4 regions of the Moritella viscosa genome follow, and region 1 is predicted to be linked to each of the others. Evidence: predicted binding sites of a transcription regulator. Region 1 holds the regulator's gene; each other region holds the start of a gene.
The links. Region 1 encodes sigma-54, which starts transcription at its own class of promoters, with help from an activator protein. Its sites were predicted from a motif close to GTTGGCACGNNNNTNGNNT; they were not measured.

Region 1 (3,220 bases):
TGAAATACTAAGACAAGTTGGTTGTTTTTCTTTCCTAAAATGCGTTCTTTAATTTGTTCACTAAGTTCATGAATGTTGAGTTCAGTAGTATCGATTTTTAAATCAGCGAGTAAAGCTAAAGGGCTTAATCGTTTCTCTTCTATTTCAATGGCTTGCGATAGGGATAGTTCGTCTTTTGTGAGAGGGTGAAGACGTCTGGTTTCACTATAACGTTTGATGAGCACAGATTTATTGGTATCAAGAAATAAACTAGTTAACTCGGTGCTCGCTCTTAACTCAGCAATGATGTCGTTTAATTCTTTTTTTTCTGTTGGTAAGTTACGGACATCAATACTCACAGCCATTTTTTCGGTTTGGTCATTTAAGGTTTGTAGAAGTTGCGGTAGTAATTTTACTGGCAGGTTATCTACGCAATAGTAGCCTAGATCTTCAAGTACGCGTAATGCAATGGATTTTCCGGACCCTGATTGGCCGCTGACTATTATTAATTTCATCTTTTGTCCTCACATCTGCGCAGTAAATATATCGTGACCATAGTCAACACTAGGTTGCTAATTTAAAACTTACAGCGATATAAAATAATGGGGTCATTATCCCGCAATTGATTTGGATATGATATGTTTTAATTATGTCAGAAGCATTAATACCTAAAGGAAAAATGGTTTTCCTTTAGGTTATTTGTGGCGAGGTTAAAATTAATGGCGAATCAACTTCTCTTTATGCTTAATCACTTGGCGATCGAGCTTATCCATTAAGCCATCAATTGCGGCATACATGTCATTGTGTTCATGCACGGCAAAGATCTCACCCCCATTTAAATGTATTTTTGCTTCTGCAATTTGAAGTAATTTTTCAACATTTAAAATCACATGAATATTGTTTATATGATCAAAATGCCGTTCTAATTTGGAAAACTTGCTATCAACGTAATCTTTCAGTGAGTCTGTAATGTTTACATGTCTACCGGTTAAATTAATTTGCATATATGTCTCCCCTATGAAGGTTGGATTAGCCCTATAATAGGCTTTTACGCTGATTAGACGGTGGTATACTTAGTGCCTCTCGATATTTTGCAATCGTACGTCTAGCCACTTTGATACCTTGATCAGCAAGTAAATCAGCAATCTTGCTGTCACTTAATGGTTTAATGGCATTTTCTGCCGCGACCAATTTTTTTATTAATGCACGAATAGCGGTTGATGAACATTCTCCGCCATTGTCAGTACTGACATGGCTTGAAAAGAAAAATTTAAGTTCAAAAATACCACGTGGTGTATGCATAAACTTCTGCGTTGTTACCCGTGAAATCGTTGACTCGTGCATCTCCACTTCTTCGGCAATATCATTTAAAACCATAGGTTTCATGGCTTCATCGCCATATTCAAAGAAATCAACTTGGCGTTGAACAATACTTTTCGTTACTTTTAGTAAGGTTTCATTACGGCTTTCTAAGCTTTTAATAAACCATTTAGCTTCTTGTACATGGGTTCGAATAAACTGCCCGTCGCTGCTATTACGATTGCCTGTCGACAAGTTTGAATATTCATTGTTCACTTTTAATCTTGGCACAATGTCAGGATTTAACTCTACTACCCATTGATTATTTTTTTTCTTTACTAAAACATCGGGAATAACATACAGCCCTTCAGTCTGATCAATTACGTTGCCAGGTCTGGGTTCTAGACTCTGTATTAATTGCATGATCTCTTTAAGTTGTGGTTCTTTTAATTTTGTCTTACGGCTTAATTGACGGTAGTCGCGATTGCCCAATAAATCCATGTGAGACTGAATTATTTGCTGACATTCTGTTAACCAAGGTGTGTTTTTAGGTAAATGCTGGAGTTGGATCAATAAACATTCTTGTAATGAGCGCGCAGCAACGCCGATGGGATCGAAATGCTGAATACGCTTCAATACAGCTTCGATTTCATCTAATTCAATTTGTTCTTCACTACTGCTACTGTCGCTGAGTTCTTGGTGATCGCTATTGACGCTAGACAGGATATCTTCACAAGTCTGATTAAGGTAACCATGATCATCAATGCCATCAATAATCGCAACAGCAATAGCACGATCAGTGTCAGTAAAGGGGGTTAATTCCATTTGCCACATGAGATGCTCATATAAGCCTTCGCTAGTCTCACCTTGATAGACTTGGTCTAAGCCATCAATACCGCCACCCGCACTGCCGTGAGTCTGTATTTGAGGAGTGTAGACATCATCCCAATTACTGTCATTAGGTAGTTCATCTGGCATTGCTTCACTGGCGAGCGCATCACTCACTTCTATTTGGCTGGCATCGGTAACAGTGTCGTTATTATCCAGATTATGCTCATCGCTACTTTCTGCACCATTTGGCTGAGCTGTATTGGGATCTTCTTGTTCCAGTAGCGGATTACTGTCTAATGCTTCTTGAATCTCTTGTTGTAACTCCAAGGTCGATAATTGTAATAATCGAATCGCTTGTTGCAACTGTGGCGTCATTGCCAGAGATTGACTCATACGAAGTTGTAATGATGGCTTCATCTAACGACTACTCTCTCTCTTCCTTAATGCGGTAACGTATCAATATCAAACTATAGTCGGAATTGATCTCCAAGGTATACTTCTTTTACTTTTTCGTTGGATAAAATCTCTTCAGAAGTACCTGATGCGATCAAATGTCCATGGCTCACAATATAAGAGTGTTCACATACATCGAGCGTCTCACGTACGTTATGGTCGGTAATTAATACCCCTAAACCACGATCTCGCAGATGTTGAATAATTTTTTTAATATCACCAACCGAGATTGGATCAACGCCAGCAAACGGTTCATCTAATAAAATAAACTTTGGATCTGCTGCGAGTGCGCGGGCAATCTCAACGCGGCGGCGTTCACCACCCGATAAGCTCATTCCTAAACTATCGCGAATATGGGTGATATGAAATTCTTCTAATAATTCTTCTAACTTTTCTTCACGTTCGAAACGCGTTAGTTCAGTTCGTAACTCTAAGATTGCCATGATATTTTTCGTTACCGATAAACGACGAAAAATAGATGCTTCTTGGGGTAAGTAACCAATACCTTGTTGTGCACGAATGTGCATTGGCTCATGCGTTAATTCTTGGTCATCAATGAAGATTTGTCCATGATCTCGCTTAACCAAACCAACTACCATGTAAAAGGTGGTGGTTTTACCTGCGCCATTAGGCCCAAGTAAACCAACAATTTGGCCTG
Region 2 (3,220 bases), 110 kb from region 1:
TTTGTGCTAAACCACGTTTTTTCGGAAAGAACTCTGGGTCAATGCCCCAAAATTCAGCAATATCGTTACGATCCTTTTCTTTCTCTAATGCGCGATAACCAGGTAAGCCTGAACAAGAAGACCATTCACGTGTGCCCATCGCATTACATTGACCAGTAATAGATAAGCTCGTGCCACCCGGTACACCGATATTACCAGTGATAAGCGATAACGAATTACAGCCGGTAATCGCATCACTACCATGAGTACTTTGATTCAGTCCCATGGTCCAGATACTCATAGCACGCCCAGCCTTAGCAAATAAACGAGCTACATGACGAATGGTATCTTCATCAATACCACATATTTTAGCGGCTGATGTTGGGTCAAAATCTTCGACACAGGCTCTTAATTCTTCAATACCGTTGGTGTATTTTTCGATATAGTCTTTATCTTCGAGACCTTCTTTTAAGATCACGTGCATTAATGAATTTTGTAATACGATATCGGTACCAGGACTAATGGGTAAATGGATATCAGCAAACTGTGCAAGCATAGTGACACGCGGATCAACCACGATAAGCGGGAAGTTACGTTGTTCTTTGGCTTCTTTTAAACGCCAATAAATAACAGGGTGCTGCTCAGGCAGATTAGAACCCCAGGCAATAAGGCAATCGGTGTGCAAGAAATCATCGTAACAACCGGGAGGCCCATCCGAACCAAATGAACGTTTATAACCTGATACGGCCGAGGCCATACACAATGTTGTATTACCATCGTAATTGTTCGTTCCGATACAGCCTCGCGTTAATTTACCTAACGTATAAAACTCTTCGGTTAGTAACTGCCCAGTAGAAACAATCGCAAATGAATCTTTACCGTATTGCGCTTGAATCGCTTTAATTTTATCGCCCATGGTATCGAGCGCGCTGTCCCAACTCGTTTCTTTATACTGATCATGAATGTGATCGCGCACAAGCGGATTATTACCTCGGCCCGCCGCGTCAAATAATTCATGTTCAAAAATACCCTTAATACACAATTTACCTCTGTTGACATCTGCGTCAGCAACGCCTCGACTCGCAACTGCATTCCCTTGCTTATTAATACCGATCTCGATAGAACAACCTGTAGAACAATATCCACACGTTGTATATTTCCATTCTTTTACCTGCTTATCCGCAATACGAATAGGCTTTTGATCCTTGCGTCCGAAAATCATAAGACGTCTCCATTGAATTGCTCAACACATTGTTTATTGTTTTTATAGCTTTGTTATAAACACAGGTGAGCAATAACCAAGCCACCTTACTTTAATTCACCATAAAAAGGATGATGTTCTTCTTTAACTGCATAAACACAGAGATTTTCCTGTCATTTGCCCACACGTTCCACCATTTTAACGACATCTGTTATCAACAACTCCAACTTAACTGCACCATGGCTGTGCGTGAATGAAAAAACTGGTGCAACATCACAGTACTTAATCATCTAAAATCCCTTATACAAAACAAGGCATAGAAACAAACCCTTAAATATCAACAACTAACACTTAACCTACAGAGTTGGCACTGTCTTTGCGTTAGTGAGTACAGAGCAGTACTACAGGGATGTGAGTCATGACAGTTGAATTAATTACCAAAGCGCAATCAAAAAATAACAACACGCTAGGTCAAGTGGCATTAGTAGGAGCAGGTCCGGGGGATCCAGAGTTACTCACACTAAAAGCATTAAAAGCGATTGAGAATGCCGATCTGATCTTGTTTGATAACTTGGTTAGCCATGAAATTAGAGCCTTATTTCCAACCCACACCAAAGCTATTTATGTGGGTAAGAAAAAAGCAGACCATTGTATTCCACAAGATCAGTTGAATTTATTCATGGTCGATAAAGCTAAACAAGGTCTGAATATTTGTCGCCTAAAAGGCGGTGACCCGTTTGTATTTGGCCGCGGTAGTGAAGAACAACTTGTGCTCCATGCCCACGATATAAAAACAATCGTCGTGCCTGGCGTAACAGCGGCATCAGGTTGTACCGCCTACGCAGGAATCCCGTTAACCCACAGAGGTTTATCAACAGGCTGTACCTTTATTACTGGACACCTAAAAAATGGCCAGCTAGACCTCAATTGGTCGCAACTTGCACACCTTGAACACACCTTAGTGTTCTATATGGGACTTGGTAAATTAGCTGAAATTTCAGCGCAACTTATCAGCCATGGTTTAGCCAGTGATACACCTGCAGCCTTGATAGAAAACGGCTCGACACTACAACAAAGAGAATTCGTTGGCACAGTAGTTACATTGCCAGCACTCGCGATTGAACACCAATTACAAAGCCCTAGCCTGATCGTGATCGGTAAAGTTGTCTCTCTTGCAGAGCAACTGAGTTGGAGAGATCTAGAGCAAGCGGCAAAAAATCAAGAATTAAGCGCATAACGGAGCATGTCATGAAAAGAATTATAGTTGTCGGTAACGGCATGGTAGGTCACCATTTCATTGACCAATTTATTCAACAAGAAAAGATGGGTGAAGTGCAAATCACCACATTTAGTGAAGAATCTCGCCTTGCTTATGATCGTGTTCAATTAAGTGCTTATTTCAGTGGTAAAACAGCTGATGACTTAATGATGACATCGCCAGAATACTATGACAACAATGGCGTTCAGTACTTTGTAAACGATAAAGTTGTTAGTATTGATAAAGCAGCTAAAACAGTAACAACAGCACAAGGTCGTGTCGAGAGTTATGACAAGTTAGTACTCGCGACAGGTTCATATCCATTCGTGCCGCCAATTCCAGGTAAAGACCAAGACCATTGTCTTGTTTACCGTACAATTAACGATCTTGAAGACATCACAGCATCGGCAAAAGAAAGTAAAGTTGGTGTGGTTATCGGTGGTGGTCTACTGGGTCTTGAAGCTGCAAATGCAATCAAACAATTAGGTTTAGAAACCCATGTTGTTGAATTCGCACCTCGCCTAATGGCAGTGCAAGTTGATGATGGTGGTGGCAAAATTCTTCGTAATAAGATTGAAGAATTAGGCGTTACTGTACACACAGAAAAAAATACCAAAGAAATTGTTAAAGGTGAAACGTGTCGTTATCGCATGAACTTTGCTGACGGTTCTCACGTTGAAACCGACATGATCATCTTCTCTGCCGGTATTCGCCCGCAAGATGAATTAGCACGTTCATTCGACCTAACACTAGGCGAACGTGGTGGTATCCAAATTAACGAT
Region 3 (3,220 bases), on a different contig from region 1:
CGGCTTTGATTATTTTGCGCTTGAATTGTCACATTTATTTGATCGTTTTGCACAACCAATTTGATATTCATACTACCTAATTCAGCAGGGTCTAAGCGGATTGTCGCTGTTTGTAATTCTTTACCCGCCATAATAGCGATTTTTTCATTTAATTCCGAAGTCGCGGAATTGTTATTAAGATTAACCCGTTTCTCTAATACTTGTTGTTCAGCGTCCGTTAATACCGGTATCTTGACCAAGGTACGTGCGGTTTGGTCTAACGGTTCTTGCTTACGTGCTGATTCCATAATTTGCGCAAAGTCTAATTGTTCAATAGGTTCAGCCGATGTCATCCCCAGCTGTTCAAGTGCTGAATTATCACTCTCTGCTACTACACTGCTGCTCCCCGCGGCCATGCCATTAGCTTGACCAAAAGGTGTATTTTTCGCCAACCCTGTTTCGCTAAAAACAGTGGCTAAGTTTACCTTTTCTGCGCCACCTAATAGTTCACGATCAAGTGTGCCATCATCATTAATTGCATCGCCCGCAGCGAATAAATCGCCTCTCGTAAATTGAGGATTATTATCAGTAAGGCCAGCGACTGTCGACATACCGGCTAACGTTGACGCTGTAATAGTATCTGTTCGGACGATTGAATCTGTTAAATCTGTTGATAGCTCGTTCGTTTGCAATGCTTGTGTCAGCTCATTATTACTAACATCACTAACATCACTAACATCACTAACATCACTAACATTAGTCATTTCTGCAACGCGACTATCAGGTGTAGATAAGTCAGTCATGCTAACAGATGTTAACGAGGCAATATTCCCCCCTTCGACTTGTAAAGGCAATTCATTACCGTTAGCTTTACCCTGAACATATGTGCCTGCGTCACTCGCAGCATTACTTTGCAACAGCATAGATGATTGATCGAGACGCGCCAAAAAGTCATCACTACTTTCATTTTGGCTCACGACACTTAAGCCATCGCCAGCTATCGCTTCAACTTCATCAGCGTTATCTATCTGCCCAGCGACAAAACCATCATCAATACTAGCGGCAGAATCAGGCTCAGTATTAAGTACAGAACCCTCCGCCACACTCTCAGCCGTTATATTCTCAGCGCTATCAATGGCTGTTTGTCTAACGATAACATCGGTTTGATTATTGCTACTAAAGAGAGAAAATAGTTTAGAAAAGCTACTTTCAGGCGTACTTAACTCTCCATCGCTCGCCATATCTTCAGCTGTATCGCCTTTGACATTAAGCGTTTGCGATTTATTATTCGCCGCCTGTGTATCAGTCATCGCTGTTGATTTGTGTAGAGAGAAAGTCATAGTTCAAGCCTAAATGTCATCAAGAAAAAGTTATAGCGAAATAAATGCAAAATTCACGCCAGAGTACTATTAATAATAATTGTAAAATATGAATCGCTAAATATGGCTAGATTAATCGTATTATCGGTTATTTTTACGCTTGAAATATTGGAAGTTAGAAAATTCATCGAGATCTTTTTGCTCACGTCGCTGTTCGATAAGCTGTGCGGCGGCTTTGCGTTTATCTAATAATAAACCCAGTGCATCACGCTTCTTACGAATTTCCATCCAATCTAAGTGCTTGTTCTTAACTGTCTGTTGGATATTATCGAGTGCTTGTTTCTGCTCAAACTCAGCTAATTCTAGTTTTTTCATGAAGTTATGATAATGCGCATAACTATTACCTGAGATACCTTCTTCCCCACGTTCAGTGAATTGCTGTAAATATTGTTTACGATAATCACTTAATTGCTGCATTTGGTTATGGTAACGCTCAGCATCTTGTTGGATCAGCGCATAAGCTCTCGCGGCGTGTTTTTCTTGTTCTTCAAGTTGCTGATAGACCCGTTGTAGCGCTGTATTAGACATTATATTGACACTGTTTCATTATGAGGTTGCCACGCCTAGATGCGGCGCGATAGCAGTAAGCATTTCTTCACATTGCGAGAACGGAATAACTTCTTTCATACCTTGCTGTAAGAATTGGTCCATTGCTGGTTTTAAACGAATAGCGCGATCAATTTTTGCATCCGCACCTTGGCTATAAGCGCCAATCGAAACCAAGTCTTTGTTCTGTTGATATAGCGAGTAAGCTTGTTTGAATCCACGAGCCGCGGCTTGATGAAAATCAGTCGTCACCATAGGCATAACACGGCTAATAGATTTTTCAATATCAATCGCAGGATAGTGCCCCGCGTCTGTTAACTCTCGAGACAATACAATATGGCCATCAAGAATAGCGCGTGACGCATCTGCAATGGGGTCTTGTAAATCATCACCTTCAGTTAATACGGTAAAGAATGCGGTAATCGAACCTTGCTCGTCACTACCGTTACCGGCACGCTCTACCAGCTGTGGCAATTTTGCAAATACTGACGGTGGATAACCTTTCGTTGCCGGTGGCTCACCGACCGCTAAAGCAATTTCACGCTGTGCTTGCGCAAAACGAGTCAATGAATCCATTAACAGTAATACGTTCAATCCTTGATCACGGAAGTACTCCGCTAACGCTAATGAGGTTTCACAACCTTTTAGACGCATCAACGGCGAGGCATCTGCGGGCGCAGCCACAACAACAGATCGCGCGCGTCCTTCTTCACCGAGGATCTCTTCAATAAATTCTTTTACTTCACGGCCACGCTCACCGATCAAGCCAACGATAACAACATCCGCAGTTGAACCGCGAGTCATCATACCTAGCAACACACTCTTACCTACACCGGAACCAGCAAAAAGTCCCATACGCTGGCCTTGACCAACGGTAAGCATTGCATTAATGGCTTTAACACCCACATCAAGTGGTTGTGATATTTTTTTACGCGCCAGCGGATTAATACGCTTAGCAGTAAAAGATGTTGTTTGTCCGGTAATGAGCTCACCTTTACCGTCAATTGGCTTACCAACACCATCTAATACACGTCCAAGTAGTTCCATACCAACTGGAATACCTTGCGTCTCATTGAGTGGCGTCACTTTAGCGCCAGGAATAATACCAGTCACTTGCTCACTGGGCATTAAAAATAATTTATCGCCATCAAAGCCTACAACCTCAGCATCCATCAGTCCATTGTCAGTTTCAACAGAGCACAAACTGCCAATCGCAGCCCGGCAGCCAACCGCTTCTAGTGTTAAACCAACCACACGAGTAAGCTTACCTGCAACAGTTGGTTTATTCGCGAGTGAGTCAGTGTTCAATTGTTGTA
Region 4 (3,220 bases), on a different contig from region 1:
CCATCGGCATTGCTAAATAAGCTTTGCGGTAAAGTAAGAATGGTTTCTTGAATATCAGGCTGACTACTCACAAACAGACTTGGGCGGTTTAAAGTAATACCCGTAACAGAGAAAAATAATACGACCAAGAGTAGCGCCATAGAAATATAGATATGTAAGCGACGCGCCCATAATTGCACTTGTTTGTTTTTTAAGAGTGTTTTGTTCTTTGAATTAGCCACTTTGTTTTTCGATCTTGTAGATGTCTGGGTGAGAGGCTGACTGAGAGAAGGCATGATCGTAATAACACTGCTTGATTATGGGATTTAAGTACAGGCAATGTAATTGATAATTGTTTTCATTGGCATTGAATTTACATTATTTACGTTAACTCATGCCAATACTGTAAGCATAATCATTAGGTCATTTTATTCCTCCTTATATGCTCTCTGACCGTTATAAAGTCAGCAGTCATATTGACAGTGATTATCATTATGACAATACAAATTGTTGTCACAATGACACTGAATCTATTCACTAAAATTTAAGCTGTTATTTTTAAAAATAAAAAATATTGGTTCGAATAATGCAATTAAGATAGAAAAATAATAGAAATAGAAACGAGGAGGATATGAATAATCATGCCATATAAGAATATGAACTTCAATTTAGGCAAAGTTGTTAGTCGCATAGATTGGACCAAATCATTATTTACAATTCGAATTCGATCTGGAAGTATCCCTTATATCTCAGGACAATTTACCAAACTAGCTCTTTACGATAAAAACAAAGAATTCCATAGAAGAGCATATTCTATAGTAAATAGTCCAGAAAACCATAAACAGACAGGTGAACTGGAGTTTCTAATTATTACCGACCCGAAGGGTAATCTTTCTCCTTTAATCCATCAGTTGAAAGTTAATGATTATATATACGTTGGTACAGAAGGTGCAGGCTTCATGACCCTTGATGCCGTTCCAACTAACTCCAAAGATCTATGGCTTTTATCGACAGGTACTGCAATTGGCCCTTTTATTTCAATGCTCGAAGAAGAAGATGAAAATGAGCGTTTTAACAATATATTTTTGGTTCATGCGGTGAGAAAAAAATCAGAGCTCACGTATAAAGATAAAATAAAGCAGCTTGAATCAAAATATCAAGGAAAACTAAAATATGTGCGAATTATTTCTAGAGAACAGACACCCAGAAATTTATCAGGAAGAATTCCGGAACTACTTAGAACGGGAGAACTCGAGAGAGAATGTAAAGTATCGCTATGTCAAAAATCAAGTTTCTTGTATATGTGTGGTAATCCTAAAATGGTTAAAGACACGAGTGATACGCTAAGATCATTAGGGTTTAGTAAACATCTACAAGCTAAATCAGGACAATTCAGTTCAGAAAATTACTGGAAAGTAAGTTGATTTATAGTCGATCCACTCAGGGGTGACAGTCAGTATTTAAATAACACCGAACCTCAACATTTATCAAATAAGTTTAGGTTCGGTGGTAAACTAATTTGTCTACTGTCTATGACCCCCAAAACCTCCTCCAAACCACCATATAGGTGATTACCCTTCTCTCTCAGCAATAAAAAGGTTCAACATTAAGTCTTTGTCATAAAGACAATAGCGCTGTCATATTGACATTGACAGGCACAGTCAATATGACAGCCAAAAGTAAATAAGTTGAATATAAACAACTGGTTAAACTTTGGCATAAAAATTGACTAATGAGATTGTTAATTAATTATTGAGGAGTCAAAATGACTAAACAAAAATTCTCCCTAATTGCTCTCATTATTGTATGTGTGACATCATTTAGTATACTTTTGAGCTTAGGAAGTGAAATTTATCGTGAAGCACCACCAATCCCCGAGAAAGTTGTAACGTCAACAGGTGAAGTGATATTTACCAAAGAAGACATCCAGAATGGTCAGCTTGTTTGGCGCTCTATGGGGGGACATCAATTAGGCTCTATTTGGGGCCATGGTTCATATGTTGCGCCAGACTGGACTGCGGATTGGCTTCATCGAGAATCAACACTTTGGCTTGATAAAGCAGCAATAGAACAATTCTCAGTTCAATTTGAACAGTTAGCTAGTTATCAACAAGCTGCATTAGAAAGCCTTCTGCGTGAAGATATACGATCTAATCGCTTTGATGCTAATAACAATATATTAGTAATCTCAACACGTCGTGCAGAAGTAATTAGTACGCTGCAGCATTACTATTCAAATTTATTTGGTGATAATCCTGATTTCCAGCCTATTCGTGAAGACTACGCGATGAAAGAAAACACAATTTCAACCGCTGAAAATCGTCAAAAATTATCTGCATTTTTCTTCTGGGGAGCGTGGGCTGCAGTGACAGAGCGCCCCGGTGAGAACTACACTTACACGAATAACTGGCCACACGATCCCGTAATCGGTAATACACCGACATCAAATAATGTTTTTTGGTCAATATTAAGTATGGTTCTGCTTATTGCTGCTATAGGGGCGCTTGCTTGGTATCACGCCAGTCTTAAAGAGCATCCACTACCAGAGGTACCCACTAAAGATCCATTATTTGATGTTAAAGCAACGCCTTCGCAAAAAGCTTTAGTCAAGTATTTTGCAACCGCTGTCGGATTATTTCTCCTACAGATTTTATTAGGTGGTATTACTGCGCATTATGCAGTTGAAGGTCAGACTTTTTATGGTTACCCACTAGCAGAGATTTTACCATATTCACTAACTCGTACCTGGCATACTCAACTTGCAGTATTTTGGATTGCTACGGCTTGGTTAGGCACTGGACTATATATTGCGCCAGCTTTATCTGGGCATGATCCTAAATATCAAAAACTAGGTGTGAATATACTCTGGGTTGCTTTAGTTTTCGTTGTTCTTGGCTCTATGGCCGGAGAATGGCTTGCTATTCAACAATACTTTGATCTTGACTTAAGTTACTGGGTCGGACACCAAGGACAAGAATATATAGACCTTGGTCGTATCTGGCAAATCCTGCTGTTTTCAGGTTTATTAATTTGGCTAACATTGGTGACGGCTGCAATTAAGCCCGCCCTAACCAAAGACAGTGAAATGAAATCTGTTATTTGGGTTCTCTATGCATCCTGTGTAGCGATTGGATTATTTTATGGTGTTGGATTTTTACAAGGTAAACATACTAATTTAGCGATTGCTGAATACTGGCGTTGGTGGGTAGTTCATTTGTGGGTTGAAGGGTTCTTCGAAACA

Region 2: the regulator sigma-54 is predicted to act here: its motif matches at 1,269-1,287, upstream of BT797_RS12155 (molybdopterin oxidoreductase family protein).
Region 3: the regulator sigma-54 is predicted to act here: its motif matches at 1,364-1,382, upstream of BT797_RS08160 (flagellar hook-length control protein FliK).
Region 4: the regulator sigma-54 is predicted to act here: its motif matches at 1,692-1,710, upstream of BT797_RS01270 (nitric-oxide reductase large subunit).

What each region holds. Positions count from the first base shown of each region.
Region 1 is NZ_FPLG01000088.1:117,842-121,061, reverse strand. Features, by position in the region: gene rapZ (RNase adapter RapZ) at 1-494, opposite strand, end outside; gene hpf (ribosome hibernation promoting factor) at 696-983, opposite strand; gene BT797_RS12650 (RNA polymerase factor sigma-54) at 1,015-2,526, opposite strand; gene lptB (LPS export ABC transporter ATP-binding protein) at 2,577-3,220, opposite strand, start outside.
Region 2 is NZ_FPLG01000088.1:6,783-10,002, forward strand. Features, by position in the region: gene BT797_RS12155 (molybdopterin oxidoreductase family protein) at 1-1,201, opposite strand, end outside; gene cobA (uroporphyrinogen-III C-methyltransferase) at 1,599-2,417, shown strand; gene nirB (nitrite reductase large subunit NirB) at 2,429-3,220, shown strand, end outside.
Region 3 is NZ_FPLG01000052.1:72,231-75,450, forward strand. Features, by position in the region: gene BT797_RS08160 (flagellar hook-length control protein FliK) at 1-1,319, opposite strand, end outside; gene fliJ (flagellar export protein FliJ) at 1,440-1,886, opposite strand; gene fliI (flagellar protein export ATPase FliI) at 1,905-3,220, opposite strand, start outside.
Region 4 is NZ_FPLG01000007.1:30,952-34,171, reverse strand. Features, by position in the region: gene BT797_RS01280 (PepSY-associated TM helix domain-containing protein) at 1-221, opposite strand, end outside; gene BT797_RS01275 (ferredoxin--NADP reductase) at 621-1,403, shown strand; gene BT797_RS01270 (nitric-oxide reductase large subunit) at 1,745-3,220, shown strand, end outside.